Regions from separate parts of the Vibrio sp. Vb0937 genome, predicted to be linked through region 3. Evidence: predicted binding sites of a transcription regulator. Region 3 holds the regulator's gene; each other region holds the start of a gene.
The links. The regulator CRP, encoded in region 3, controls carbon source genes, mostly activating them, when cyclic AMP is high. The targets are predictions, from matches to a motif close to TGTGANNNNNNTCACA.
Positions count from the first base shown of each region.

Region 1 (3,358 bases), on a different contig from region 3:
CAGACAGTGTCGCTTTGTGCTGCACAAAATCGATAAACGCAACAAACTCATTCATCACCACTTTCTGACCAATGTATGAACCCGCAGCTAGGATTTCGTGGCTTGGCACACCAATCAACCACGCTAGAGGTGCAAACAAATAACCAAAAATCGCTTGTAGCGTTACGCCAGAGAAACCAAGTATCTCGCCCAAGTTTTCTAGCCCCGTGTTCACCATCGCGATAACACTCACGAAAGCGATAAGCATGGTACCAACAGCAACGGCAACTTTCATACCGCCCATGGCACCGCTTGCTAGCGCATCAATAACGTTACTTTCTTCTGATTTATCTAGCTCAATATTGTTGTAATCGCTTGGCGTTTGACGCTCAGGAACGATGATTTTTGCCATCATCAAACTACCTGGTGCTGCCATAAAGCTTGCCGCGATCAAGTATTTGAGGTCGACACCCAAACCAGCATAACCACCAAGCACACTGCCCGCCACTGAAGCCATACCACCAGCCATCACGGCAAACAGTTCAGAGCGAGTCATGTTAGAAAGAAATGGACGAATAAGAAGTGGTGACTCGCCTTGAGATAAGAAAATGTTCCCTGTTGCAACCAAAGACTCTGCTTTACTCGTACCCAAGAACTTCTGGATAGCGCCGCCAATAAATTGAATCACTTTTTGCATAATGCCCAAATAGTAAAGGGCGGAGATAAGAGCACTGAAGAAGATGATGATAGGAAGGACACGGATAGCGAAGATAAAGCCAGAAGAAGCGAGGTCACCAAAGAGGAATTTAATCCCTTCATCAGCAAAGCTGAGTAGCCCCGCGACACCATTACTTAAACTCGCCAGCGCCGCTTGACCCAACGGGAAATAGAGCACCAAAGCAGCAAACCCCATTTGTAGCATCAAGGCGCGAGATACAGTTTTCCAATTAATGGAAGAACGACCCTCAGAAAGTAGGAAAGCACAACCTAGCAGTGCAACAATACCAAATAGACTAAATAGAACACTCATGAGCTGGACCTACTAAACGTTGAAAAAGAAAAAAGAGCCAAAGGAATTGGCAGAAGAAAGGGACAACGCAGCGAGTGATAACTCACTTTTAGATCCAGAATGTAGACAGAACGAATAGTTCGACATCTTATTTTTACCTTATACAAGCAATTGAACGTAGCTGGTCCGGTCCGTGGGGTCATTCACTGCTGGCGAGCATGTTGCTTGGCCTGCTCCATGTGACGGCTTGTATGGGTAAGGGTCCTGAACAACTAAACCCTAATTCCCGCTTAAACGGGACGCAAGTATAGCCAACAAAAAGAGATATTCATCACATTTATTTACGCAAACGTTCAAGCGTTCAAAATTTAGGCAAAAGTACTCTTTTGTCGTCATACCATTAATAAAAGTAAGGGCATAAGGATAGGCGTTGATGGTAAAAAACATAAAAGTGACCAATAAATATGCAATCAAACTCGAAAGAGCCAAAATTCGTCATTTTGCTCTCGCCAACAGGTGGATTTTGGTTATAATTCGCGTTGCTTCTTTCGAGGCCTCTGAGTATTCAGAGCATCATGATGCCGAGATGGTGAAATTGGTAGACACGCTAGCATGAGGTGCTAGTGCCTTTGGTGTGAGGGTTCGAGTCCCTCTCTCGGCACCATTATCCTTCTTCCCTAATTTTGTTCGAGTGTAATGCAAAGTTCTAAGCAGGCAAGACAGTCTACAGATGCTAACCAACTTCTGAGTGAGCTTGCGGTTCACGCTTTATTACACCTGCACTTTAAAATTCACGCGTCCTCGCATGGCCTCTCCCTTAAAGAACGTAATGACTTACTTCAGAAATGGCTGAAACCAAAACTGAAGAGTAATCGCTATAAGCTGATTAAAAAGCCGTTAAAATCTTTGACTCAGCAGGCAAAAGGTGAGAACGGAAATCTGGAAGAATTACTCGAGCGCTGCGTCGGTGCAGACAAACCCAGAAATCCTCAACCCGATCTAGATAGCTACTTGCTGCTGATCAACGAGATTGAGAAGAAACTGGGGACTACCGTGTTATTATCGCGACCGGAAGACGTCGACTTATCTCACGACCAACACGGCTGTTTGCTGTGTGTGCTTTCTGAGAACTTAAATCAGCACTTCGATGATAATAACGCCCTAATCGCTCCTATTTCGATGCTGTTCCGCGGACCAATGAGTCAACGCTCACTTTTCCTTGGCAGCATTTACGCCAGTGGTACCTTCAATTATGAAGTGCAGTATCAAGACGACCAGTTCGTTCGCATCACATTAGAGTTAGCGTAACTGTAACGCTAAGAAATAAACGAATCGAAAAAGGCCGTGAAACTCGCGGCCTTTTGCTTATCTAGATTTAAACTTGAGTTAATCGATCTCTTTAAATCGAGCAGTAAAGTGGCGCAGCACTGGTGGCTCGTACTCGAAAGTGAGCCCTTTTAACTCATGTGCACGATTTTTCAGTTCGATAATCGCATCCGCAATGTAATCCATATGATCGTTTGTGTAGACACGACGTGGAATGGTCAAACGCATCAACTCAAGCTCTGACGCTTTTTGTTTACCCGTTTCCGGATCTCGACCAAGCAGCAACGATCCTATCTCTACTGCTCGAATACCCGCTTCCAAGTACAAAGCATTACACAATACCTGCGCAGGAAACTGATCCGCTGGAATATGTGGCAAAATCTTAGCGGCATCCACAAACACCGCATGACCACCCGTTGGGTATTGAATCGGAATACCGCCTTCACGTAAGCGCTCACCTAAGTATTGAACTTGGCTAATTCTATAGTGAAGAAAATCCTCGTCCGCGGCTTCATACAAACCGCGAGCGAGCGCTTCCATATCACGCCCAGCCATGCCGCCGTATGTCACAAATCCTTCCATGGGTACGCAGCGCGTCTGCACCGCCTGGAACAACTCCTTATGATCACGAATACAACACATGCCACCAATGTTTACCATCGGGTCTTTCTTAGCTGACATGGTGAGCATATCACCGTACTGGTACATCTCACGGATGATTTCCAGAATCGATTTATTCTCGTAACCCGCTTCACGCTGCTTGATAAAGTAAGCGTTCTCACAGTAACGAGCCGAGTCAATCACCACTGGAATATCGTGCTTGGTTGCAATCTCGTACACACTGCGCATGTTTTCCATCGACACAGGCTGACCACCGGAGCTATTACAAGTAATCGTGGTGATAATTGCACAGATGTTATGCGAACCGTGCGCTTCAATTGTTGCCACCAGCTTATCGATATCAAAATTGCCCTTCCAATCATAAGGCGTAGTGGTGTCGAATGCTTCTTCCGTTACCACGTTAATCGCTTTACCGCCATTGAG
Region 1 is NZ_JAWOTK010000032.1:634-3,991, reverse strand. It holds gene R7P67_RS20915 (NupC/NupG family nucleoside CNT transporter) at 1-1,009, opposite strand, end outside; tRNA gene R7P67_RS20910 (tRNA-Leu) at 1,569-1,652, shown strand; gene R7P67_RS20905 (DUF2913 family protein) at 1,685-2,296, shown strand; gene R7P67_RS20900 (tryptophanase) at 2,375-3,358, opposite strand, start outside.
Region 1: a site for CRP is predicted at 1,081-1,096, ahead of R7P67_RS20915 (NupC/NupG family nucleoside CNT transporter). Genes of this name have one in related genera too.

Region 2 (3,358 bases), on a different contig from region 3:
CTGCGATTTCAATGTCGTCGTTACCATGTGGGAAGTTCGTTACTGTTGCAATACGAACCTCTGGCGTACCTTGCTCACGAAGTGTCTTCTTAGCAATAGGAATAAAGCGAGGGTAAATACAAATTGCAGCTGTGTTGCCTACTGCTGTTTTCGCGTCATGACATAGTGAGATCACTTTTGCATCAGTGTCATCATCATTCAACGTAGTTAGGTCCATAAGTTTAAGTGCACGTAGCGCTGCTGCTTTTAAATCGCTCATTTCTATCTCCGATCAATATTCAAAAAATTCACTACTCAGCCTTACATCACGTCTTTAACTATAATCAACAAGTCGAGACAATGTGAGTAAATGGCTAAACAGTCTATTAATGAACGGACTTGGTTCCCTGAAGACTCGGCATATACAGCGAAAATTTATCATATGCCAATTGCTATCCTTGTCACCGCACAGTACCAGTTTGGCCTATGGCACAACAATCTATGATTGCGGTGTCTTTAATATCACATCACAAAGCAAAACGCCTATTAGATCTGATATTGCAGGGCAATTCATTTGCCCATCGATTATGTAATATTCATTACGTGATTAAGAATCAAGCTTAACCACTATCCTGTGATTAATACATTATAGAGTTTCACCGCAAAACTGTAGCACCAAATGGAGCGCAAACGGTTTGTATCTCAAAATTTCCTAGCCCCTATTCCATTGACTGCGTAATACCTCGACTAAGGCAAACACCCGATGAAATTTTGGAGCCCGAAAAACGAAAAATGCCCCGCAGCAATCTCTTGCTACAGGGCATGATGTAAAACGGCGTCTATATATTAAGAACCGATTCTAATTATAGTGCTGCAAGGCTTAAGCAGAAGCCTGCAATTGTCGCTGCCATAAGGTTAGACAACGTACCTGCAAGAACTGCTTTAACACCCATGCGAGCGATGTCACTACGACGGTTTGGTGCAAGGCTACCTAGACCACCAAGTAGAATCGCAATAGAAGAAAGGTTCGCGAAACCACATAGTGCGAATGAGATGATAGCTGTTGTCTTCTCAGACATTACTTCACCAGTTGCCGCGATTACTTGAGCGTTTTCACCTAGGTATGGTGTGAAGTTCAAGTAAGCAACGAATTCGTTCACTACGATTTTCTGACCAATGAATGAACCAGCTGTTACAGCTTCTGCCCATGGAACACCGATTAGGAATGCTAGTGGAGAGAACGCGTAACCTAGAATTAGCTCTAGTGTTAGTTCTGGCATGCCGAACCAACCACCGATGCCACCTAGCATACCGTTGATTAGCGCGATTAGACCAACGAATGCGATTAGCATTGCACCTACGTTAAGCGCAAGTTGTAGACCAGAAGCCGCACCGCCCGCAGCTGCGTCGATTACGTTAACTGGTTTGTCGTCACCGCCGTCCATCGCTTCTTCGATACTTTCGTGAGGCTGGTCAGTCTCAGGGTGAAGGATTTTAGCGAACAGTAGACCACCTGGTGCTGCCATGAATGATGCCGCAACTAGGTACTCTAGTGGAACACCCATAGATGCGTAACCAGCTAGTACACCACCAGCAACAGAAGCTAGACCACCACACATTACCGCGAATAGCTCTGATTGAGTCATTTTTGGAACGAATGGACGAACAACTAGAGGTGCCTCAGTTTGACCTACGAAGATGTTAGCTGCAGCTGACATTGATTCCGCACGCGAAGTGCCTAGCGCTTTTTGTAGTGCGCCACCAAGAATCTTGATAACCCATTGCATAACGCCAATGTAGTAAAGAACTGAAATCAGTGCAGAGAAGAAGATCAGTGTAGGAAGAACACGGAATGCGAAGATGAAACCGCCGCCGCCGAATACTTCGAACATCTTGTCAGAAACAAGACCACCGAACAGGAATGATGAACCATCGTTACCGTAGTTGATAACGTTAGAAACACCTGAAGAGAAACCGTTTAGTAGATCACGGCCCCAAGGTACATACAGAACAAATGCACCTAATGCGAATTGGATAGCGAATGCGCCACCCACAGTTCTAAAGTTGATAGCTTTTCGGTTGTTAGAAAATGCCACTGCAATCGCAAGAAGCACTACCATACCGATTAGGCTCATAAACAGGCTCATAGTTTATGACTTCCTTATAAGTTATTTATTGGCGTGTTACAAAATGGAGCTATAAAGCGGGGGCAATTATACTCATGCAGAATCAATTAAAGTAATGCCAGCCTCACACTTTCCTATAAGATTCATGATTGATTCAACCAGCTTTGTGAGTTAATTCACAATAAGCAGGAAAACGTTTTCGATTTCAAACCACATCTTTAGATTTTATTCACATATCGAGAAAGCAAAATTGCTATTTTTCCACAGTTGAGAGGCAATCGATTGCTTTCGGCCGTTATGCAACTCTACGAGCTCATTAAAGACGTGAATGAGTTTGGCTGGGTGATTTGACTCCCCTTGATATCCAAGTATAGGCATATCTGGTGCGTCTGTTTCGATTACTAGGTTTTCGAGTGGTAATTTTTGAATTGCGTCGCGTGTTTTCTTGGCTCTTGGGTAGGTAATCGTTCCTCCTACACCGATAAAAAAACCTAATTTGACCCACTCCATGGCTTGCTGATAACTCCCAGAAAAAGCGTGTAGCACACCACCTCTAGGAAGATTCGCCGCTTTCACCATTTGAATGAGGCGATTGTGCGCTTTTCGGCTATGTAAAATAACTGGGAGTTCGAAGCGTCTAGCCAGCTCAAATTGAACTTCAAGTATCTTTTCTTGCAACTGTGGATCAACATCAATGGCAAAATCTAAACCACACTCTCCTATTGCCACGCACTGTGGCCCTTTTTGATTTAGATAGCCTTCTAGCTCTGTAAGGTGCTGCTCAACGTTATCTTCAAGAAAATACGGATGAAAGCCGAGCGCATAATACAAATTGGCATGTTGCTCTGCCAAAGTTTGAATACGAGCCCAGTTTTGCGGACCGACGGAAGGAATCAAAATTCTTGCGACGCCTTGCGTTTGAGCAAGCTCAAGTTGATGCGCAAAGTCATCTTGAAACACATCAAAATCAAAGTGGCAGTGCGTATCAAAGAGCTTCATCTTGACGCTTTTTATCTGTATCTGCGGGCAGAAAATCAGAGGATGGTTGGGCTTCACTCTTCTCTTCAGTTTGATGGGCAGGGTCTTTTCGATATGGGACACAACTGCGTTTCTGATCGGGAGTTAACCCCATATCTTTACACCAGTTGTCGTAACGCTTTAGCCCACGTTTAAACCAATTCATATCTTATCCTTATATAAAAACGCCCTTGGCTAAGTTTATAGCCAAGGGCGTTTTAAAATCTAGTTTGCGT
Region 2 is NZ_JAWOTK010000004.1:131,650-135,007, reverse strand. It holds gene deoC (deoxyribose-phosphate aldolase) at 1-259, opposite strand, end outside; gene R7P67_RS08915 (hypothetical protein) at 350-484, shown strand; gene R7P67_RS08910 (NupC/NupG family nucleoside CNT transporter) at 843-2,126, opposite strand; gene R7P67_RS08905 (TatD family hydrolase) at 2,331-3,104, opposite strand; gene R7P67_RS08900 (DUF5363 family protein) at 3,091-3,288, opposite strand.
Region 2: a site for CRP is predicted at 2,271-2,286, ahead of R7P67_RS08910 (NupC/NupG family nucleoside CNT transporter). Genes of this name have one in related genera too.

Region 3 (3,358 bases):
CTTTTGTTGTGAACGAGCAGCCAACTTCCGCTTACCTTTAAACTCTACATCTCGTAACAAGGAGTCGTTATGACGCCCGATGTGTTATTTGAATCGCTATGGCAAGATTACATTCAACGTCTTTGCCCTTCGGCTGCTAAAGTGCATCAGCTGCTTCAAGAAGATGAGCCTCTGATTAATGATCATATAGCTTTACGTACCTTCAATATCGCGCCTCTTGGTATTGAAACTCTAGCTAAGCCATTTGTAGCTATTGGTTACAAGGCGTGTGGTGATTACGTTTTCGAAAGCAAAAAGCTGGTTGCTAAGCACTATGAGCACCCAGATCCGAAGCAACCTAAAGTCTTTATTAGTGAGCTAAAAGTTGAAGAGTGCTCGTCTGAGCTACAAGAGATTGTGAAAAATTTGGTGGCACAAGTCGATGCTGACAAGCTGAACGATAGCGCATTCTTACATGGTGGACGCTTGTGGGATTTAAGCTTTGCTGATTACCAAACGTTGGCTAAAGAAAGTGAGTACGCATCTTGGCTTGCGGCGCATGGTTACGGAGCAAACCACTTCACGGTGAGCGTTAACCAGCTCAATGAATATGAAGAAGTGAAGCAGGTAAACGATCATCTGCGTACCGCTGGGTTTACCATTAATGAAAATGGTGGTGAAGTGAAGGGCACTCCTGAGGTGTTGCTAGAGCAGTCATCGACCATGGCAGATAAAGTAGCGGTTCGTTTTAGCGAAGGCACTGAAATTATCCCTGGCGGTTTTTATGAATTTGCTAAGCGCTATCCGATGGAAAATGGTGATTTGTACCCAGGTTTCGTGGCCGCTTCAGCTGACAAAATCTTTGAAAGTACGAATGGCTAAGTTTTAGGGTTAACCTGTTAAGCTTACTCATTAGTGTTCGCTGCACCCTATCTCATTTGGTCATGAGTAAATAAAAAGCCACCAATGTTGCCATTGGTGGCTTTTATAATTTTGTTCGTGTCACTCTAGTTCGAGATTAACGAGTACCGTAAACCACGATGGTTTTACCGTGAGCAGAGATTAGGTTCTGCTCTTCTAGCATCTTCAAGATACGACCTACTGTCTCACGAGAACAGCCAACAATTTGACCGATTTCTTGACGAGTGATCTTGATTTGCATGCCGTCTGGGTGAGTCATTGCGTCTGGTTGTTTTGCAAGGTTCAGAAGCGTCTGAGCGATACGACCAGTTACGTCTAGGAACGCCAGGTCACCCACTTTTTGGCTAGTTACTTGAAGACGACGAGCCATCTGCGCAGAAAGACGCATTAGGATGTCTGGGTTTACTTGGATAAGCTGACGGAACTTCTTGAAAGAAATTTCAGCAACTTCACAAGGAGATTTAGCACGAACCCAAGCTGTGCGCTCTTGGTCTTCCTCGAATAGACCAAGTTCACCAATAAAGTCTCCTTGGTTTAGGTAAGAAAGGATCATCTCCTTACCTTCTTCGTCTTTGATAAGAACCGCAACAGAACCTTTAACGATGTAGTACAAAGTTTCTGCCTTTTCGCCCGCGTGAATTAGCGTGCTCTTTGAAGGGTACTTATGAATATGACAGTGTGAAAGAAACCACTCTAATGTTGGGTCGGTTTGAGGTTTACCTAGAACCATAATATCTCACTTCCTCTGCAGGGTACGCTTGCGCTATCCATATTTTAGCTAAGCCTGAATTAGGCCTACTAGAATAAGAGCACTTTTTATATGCTGCAAGCTCTCTTGTGTTTCGGTAAGAAATAGTATCCTTTTTCGAAAACGATTTCTTGATTTTAATCGTGCCATGATTGAGATTTTGTAAGCAAAACTGTGCACATGATCACGGTATGAAAAGTAAACATCTTCGCTGGCAGGTTTTTAGCCAATTTTCCCTGTTTCGATGAGCTGTTGTAGGATAGGCCGAACTATGAGCTCCATTGCAAAGCTCATCTTACCGCCGGGTACGACAATCGTGTTGTGGCGTGACATGAATGAGCCATCAATCATGGCCAGCAGATATGGGAAGTCGACATTCTTGATACCGCGTAGGCGAATCACCACAAAACTCTCATCCAAACTAGGGATGCCTTTTGCATTAAGTGGGTTGGAAGTATCAACGGTCGGTACGCGCTGGAAGTTGATGTGAGTACGAGAAAACTGCGGAGTGATATAGTTGAGGTAATCGTCCATGGATCGCACGATTGAGTCCATTACCGCTTCACGCGAATGGCCGCGATCGCGAGTGTCACGTACGAATTTTTGGATCCACTCTAAGTTCACAATCGGCACCATGCCAATTAAGAAATCCACATGTTGAGCAACATTAACATCGCCATCGACCACGCCACCATGTAACCCTTCATAAAACAGAACGTCGCTGTTTTCGGGTAAGTCTTGCCACGGTGTAAACGTGCCTGGCATTTGATTGTAGGGAACCGCTTCGTCAAACGTGTGCAGATAACGGCGCACGCTGCCAGTGCCGTCATGCCCGAACTTACGGAAAAACTCTTCTAATCCCGGGAAGTCATTAGCTTGTGGGCCAAAGTAGCTAATGTGTCGACCTTGCTCGCGGGCTTTGCGGATTTCGATGTCCATTTCTGGGCGAGTAAAGCGATGGAAGCTATCGCCTTCAACCCATGCGGGTTTAACGTTCATCATATTGAACATTTTACGGAAGGCTTCAGATGTAGTGGTCGTGCCGGCACCGGACGAACCAGTAACCGCAATAATTGGGTGTTTAGCTGACATGACAAACCTTGTCGAAAATTACTTACCTGTAATGTGCAGTAGAGTTACTACTGCACGGTCGATATCCCACTATAGCACGTAACAATACCTTGTCATCGAGTGGGATACGGTAAAATGTGAAGGGTCTAAAATTTTGTTTTATGCTGAATATCGACGGTTTCGTGTAGCTCAGAGAACACGATAACCGCTTCACCTTTTTCCAATTGAGCTTTAACTTGATCAATTTTGTCATGCAAAGAAACCTCGACGGTTCCGTAATCCGTTCCTTCGCGTAAGACGAATTCACGAATTAAGTTTTCCAATGTTTCCGGCGCAATGTCTTGCCATGGAATGATCATAAATACCTCTAACTTTTATGATGAGCGGCTAGTTTACTGCGTTCGTTGCTTGGATACAGCAGAAAGGTAATCTGCGGCGATACTTTCGTAATACGCGGGCAGCGCTTCCTCCAACCAAAACTTAGGTTTTAACGCCGTTCCTGTCAGGAAGCCAACATGGCCACCGTGCTCAAAGAGACGGTAATCAATATTATCTGGCAGAACAAACTTCGGTATCACATCATCGGTCATGAACGGATCGTCTTTGGCATGGATGATCAGTGTGGGTAGCGTGATTTGC
Region 3 is NZ_JAWOTK010000026.1:30,125-33,482, forward strand. It holds gene R7P67_RS19860 (DUF1338 domain-containing protein) at 70-861, shown strand; gene crp (cAMP-activated global transcriptional regulator CRP) at 998-1,630, opposite strand; gene R7P67_RS19870 (phosphoribulokinase) at 1,871-2,740, opposite strand; gene R7P67_RS19875 (YheU family protein) at 2,866-3,078, opposite strand; gene R7P67_RS19880 (hydrolase) at 3,112-3,358, opposite strand, start outside.

Region 4 (3,358 bases), on a different contig from region 3:
GATAGACCTGATACTTTTAGGCCTGCTTTTTCGATTTGCGGACGAAGCACGTTATTCACTTCGTAACGGTGACGGTGACGTTCATGGATCGTCGCGCTACCGTACAGTTCACGAGCTTTAGTCCCTTTCTCTAGGTGACACAGCTGTGAACCAAGACGCATCGTACCGCCTAGGTCAGACTTTTCAGTACGCTCTTCTACGCTACCTGATTCGTCTACCCACTCTGTGATCAAACCTACCACAGGGTACTTAGTCTCTTTGTTAAATTCTGTTGAATGTGCACCTTCCATACCCGCAACGTTACGCGCGTATTCGATTAGTGCCACTTGCATACCCAAACAAATACCTAGGTAAGGCACGTTATTCTCACGTGCATATTGAGCCGCACGGATCTTGCCTTCAATACCACGATCGCCGAAGCCACCTGGTACTAGGATTGCGTCCAAACCTTCTAGAAGTTCAACGCCTTTTGTTTCGATATCTTGTGAGTCTACATACTTAATTGTGACGCTTAGACGGTTTTTCAAGCCAGCGTGTTTAAGCGCTTCGTTCACAGATTTGTATGCATCTGGTAATTCAATGTATTTACCAACCATACCGATGGTTACTTCACCAGTAGGATTTGCTTCTTCGTAGATAACCTGTTCCCATTCAGAAAGGTCTGCTTCAGGAGCAGTAATACCAAAGCGAGCACACACAAGGTCATCTAGCCCTTGAGATTTAATCAACTGAGGGATCTTGTAGATAGAGTCTACATCCTTCATTGAAATTACTGCTTTTTCTGGAACATTACAGAACAGTGCGATTTTTTTACGCTCATTCGCAGGAATAACGCGATCGCTACGGCAAACTAGGATGTCTGGCTGAATACCGATAGATAGAAGTTCTTTTACAGAGTGTTGCGTCGGCTTAGTTTTCACTTCGCCCGCTGCCGCTAGGTAAGGAACAAGTGTTAGGTGCATGAACATTGCGCGCTCACGGCCTAGCTCAACAGCTAGCTGACGAATCGCTTCCATAAATGGTAGTGATTCGATATCACCAACAGTACCGCCAACTTCAACGATAGCCACATCATGGCCTTCAGAACCTGCAATAACGCGATCTTTGATCGCGTTAGTGATATGAGGGATAACTTGAATAGTGGCGCCTAGGTAGTCACCACGACGTTCTTTACGAAGTACGTCGGCATAAACACGACCTGCAGTGAAGTTGTTACGCTTGGTCATCTTGGTACGGATGAAACGCTCGTAGTGACCAAGGTCAAGGTCAGTCTCTGCGCCATCTTCTGTAACGAACACTTCACCGTGCTGAGTAGGGCTCATTGTGCCCGGGTCAACGTTGATGTAAGGGTCAAGCTTCATCATAGTCACTTTAAGACCACGAGCTTCTAGAATAGCCGCAAGAGATGCTGCTGCAATACCTTTACCTAGAGAGGATACAACCCCGCCAGTAACAAAAATGTAATTTGTCGTCATGTTTAACCTGAAATTGGTTGAATGAGGGAAATGGAGTGCTTCTGGACGGGAGATAAATATACCAGAAGCTCCTTACCGCCACAACGTGAAATCTATCACACCGTAATTTTTTATTTTTTGCTTCAAATCAAAGTGAGCAAAGACAAACCAAAGTCCGTTTTCGTGTAACCAAACAAGTTGACCTTATATTATGTATTCTGCCAGTTTACCTCTGCCTCGATTCTTCTTGTTTTACTTCATCCCAAAAATGGTCAAGTTCTGATAAAGAACAATCTGTAAGTACTTTGCCTGACTGCTGAACCTTGCCTTCAACTTGTTTAAAACGTCGCGCAAACTTTACGTTTGCTTTTCCTAGCGCGACTTCTGGGTTTTTATCAAGGTGGCGAGCCAAATTGACAGTCGCAAATAGCAAATCACCGAGCTCCAACTCAACTTTCTCTTCATCGGGCTGAACTTGCAGTGCCTCTTCCATGACTTCGTCAATTTCTTCTCGTACTTTATCGACAACCGGGCCAAGTGAATCCCAATCAAACCCAAATTTTGCACATTTTTTCTGAATTTTTGTAGCACGAGAAAGTGCCGGTAAAGAGTTTGGTATTGAGTCTAGGATACTTTCTTCCGCTTTGCCTACTAGGGCTTTTTCTTTTGCTTTTTCCGCTTCCCAGTTCGCGTTAATTTCCTCGTCAGATTCAAACTCAACATCTGAAAAAACATGCGGGTGGCGACGAGTCAGTTTTTCGTTCACGGTTTCGACGACATCCGAAAAGTCGAACAGCTCTTGCTCTTTCGCTAGCTGGCTGTAAAAAATCACCTGAAACAACAAATCCCCTAGCTCTTCTTTTAGATTGGGCCAATCTCGATTTTGAATCGCGTCCACCACCTCGTAGGTTTCTTCTATTGTATGCGGAACGATGGTGTCAAAGGTTTGTTTTAAGTCCCAAGGGCAACCGTTTTCTGGGTCACGCAACTTCGCCATGATTTGTTCTAATTGTTCAATTGGATGACTCATTTTTTGTTCCTTTAAACCTTTCTACTAAAGAAAAAGGTGAGCGGCCAAAACCACTCACCTTCTACATTATATTTTCTCAGCAGCTTTCACTAAGTAATTGTTACTTTGACAAGGCAACAAGTTTTCGCGACTCCTGAGCATAGCTCGCCTATGTGATGAGCCTGGGCCGGCACTCCGGAGTGAGCGCAGGCAACAACGCTATCAGCTTCAAGTATGACGAGAATTTTAGCCGAGGCGTTTCACCGTCATCACATCCTTAATCTGCTCAACACGCTTCGAAACACGAGAAAGCACCTCAATATTGGTGACTTCTAGGTCAAAGTCCATGATGGCAAGTTGACGTCTGTAATCGACTCGGTTCTTCATACTGGTCACTTTGATCTTTTCGTTGGCGAACAGTGTCGTAATGTCTTTGAGTAGACCACCTCGCTCCATCGCTTCAACACGGACGGTGAGGATGTATGACCCGACGAAGCCGCTGCCCCAGACAGTATCAATGATACGCTCTGGCGCATGATGGCGCAGTTCTTCTAACTGTTCACAGTCACTACGGTGTACTGAAATGCCGCGACCTTGCGTGATGTAACCACAGATATCATCACCTGGAATCGGCTGACAGCAACGCGCTAGGTGCGTCATTAGATTATCGACACCTTCTACAACGACGGCGTCTTTTTTCGGTCGGCTTTGCGCTGGTGATTTGTGCTCTGCTTCTTGCAGTTTTTCCAGTGCTTGCTGGTCTTCTTCCTCTGCCGTTGGCTTGTTAACTAACGCGTTGATATGGTTAATGATTTGGTTGATGCGCAAATCACCGCTACCTACCCCAACATACAATTCATCTGGTGTTTTGACGTTAAACCGCTTGAGGGCGTAA
Region 4 is NZ_JAWOTK010000016.1:60,960-64,317, reverse strand. It holds gene R7P67_RS17320 (CTP synthase) at 1-1,475, opposite strand, end outside; gene mazG (nucleoside triphosphate pyrophosphohydrolase) at 1,681-2,484, opposite strand; gene relA (GTP diphosphokinase) at 2,710-3,358, opposite strand, start outside.
Region 4: a site for CRP is predicted at 1,560-1,575, ahead of R7P67_RS17320 (CTP synthase). Genes of this name have one in related genera too.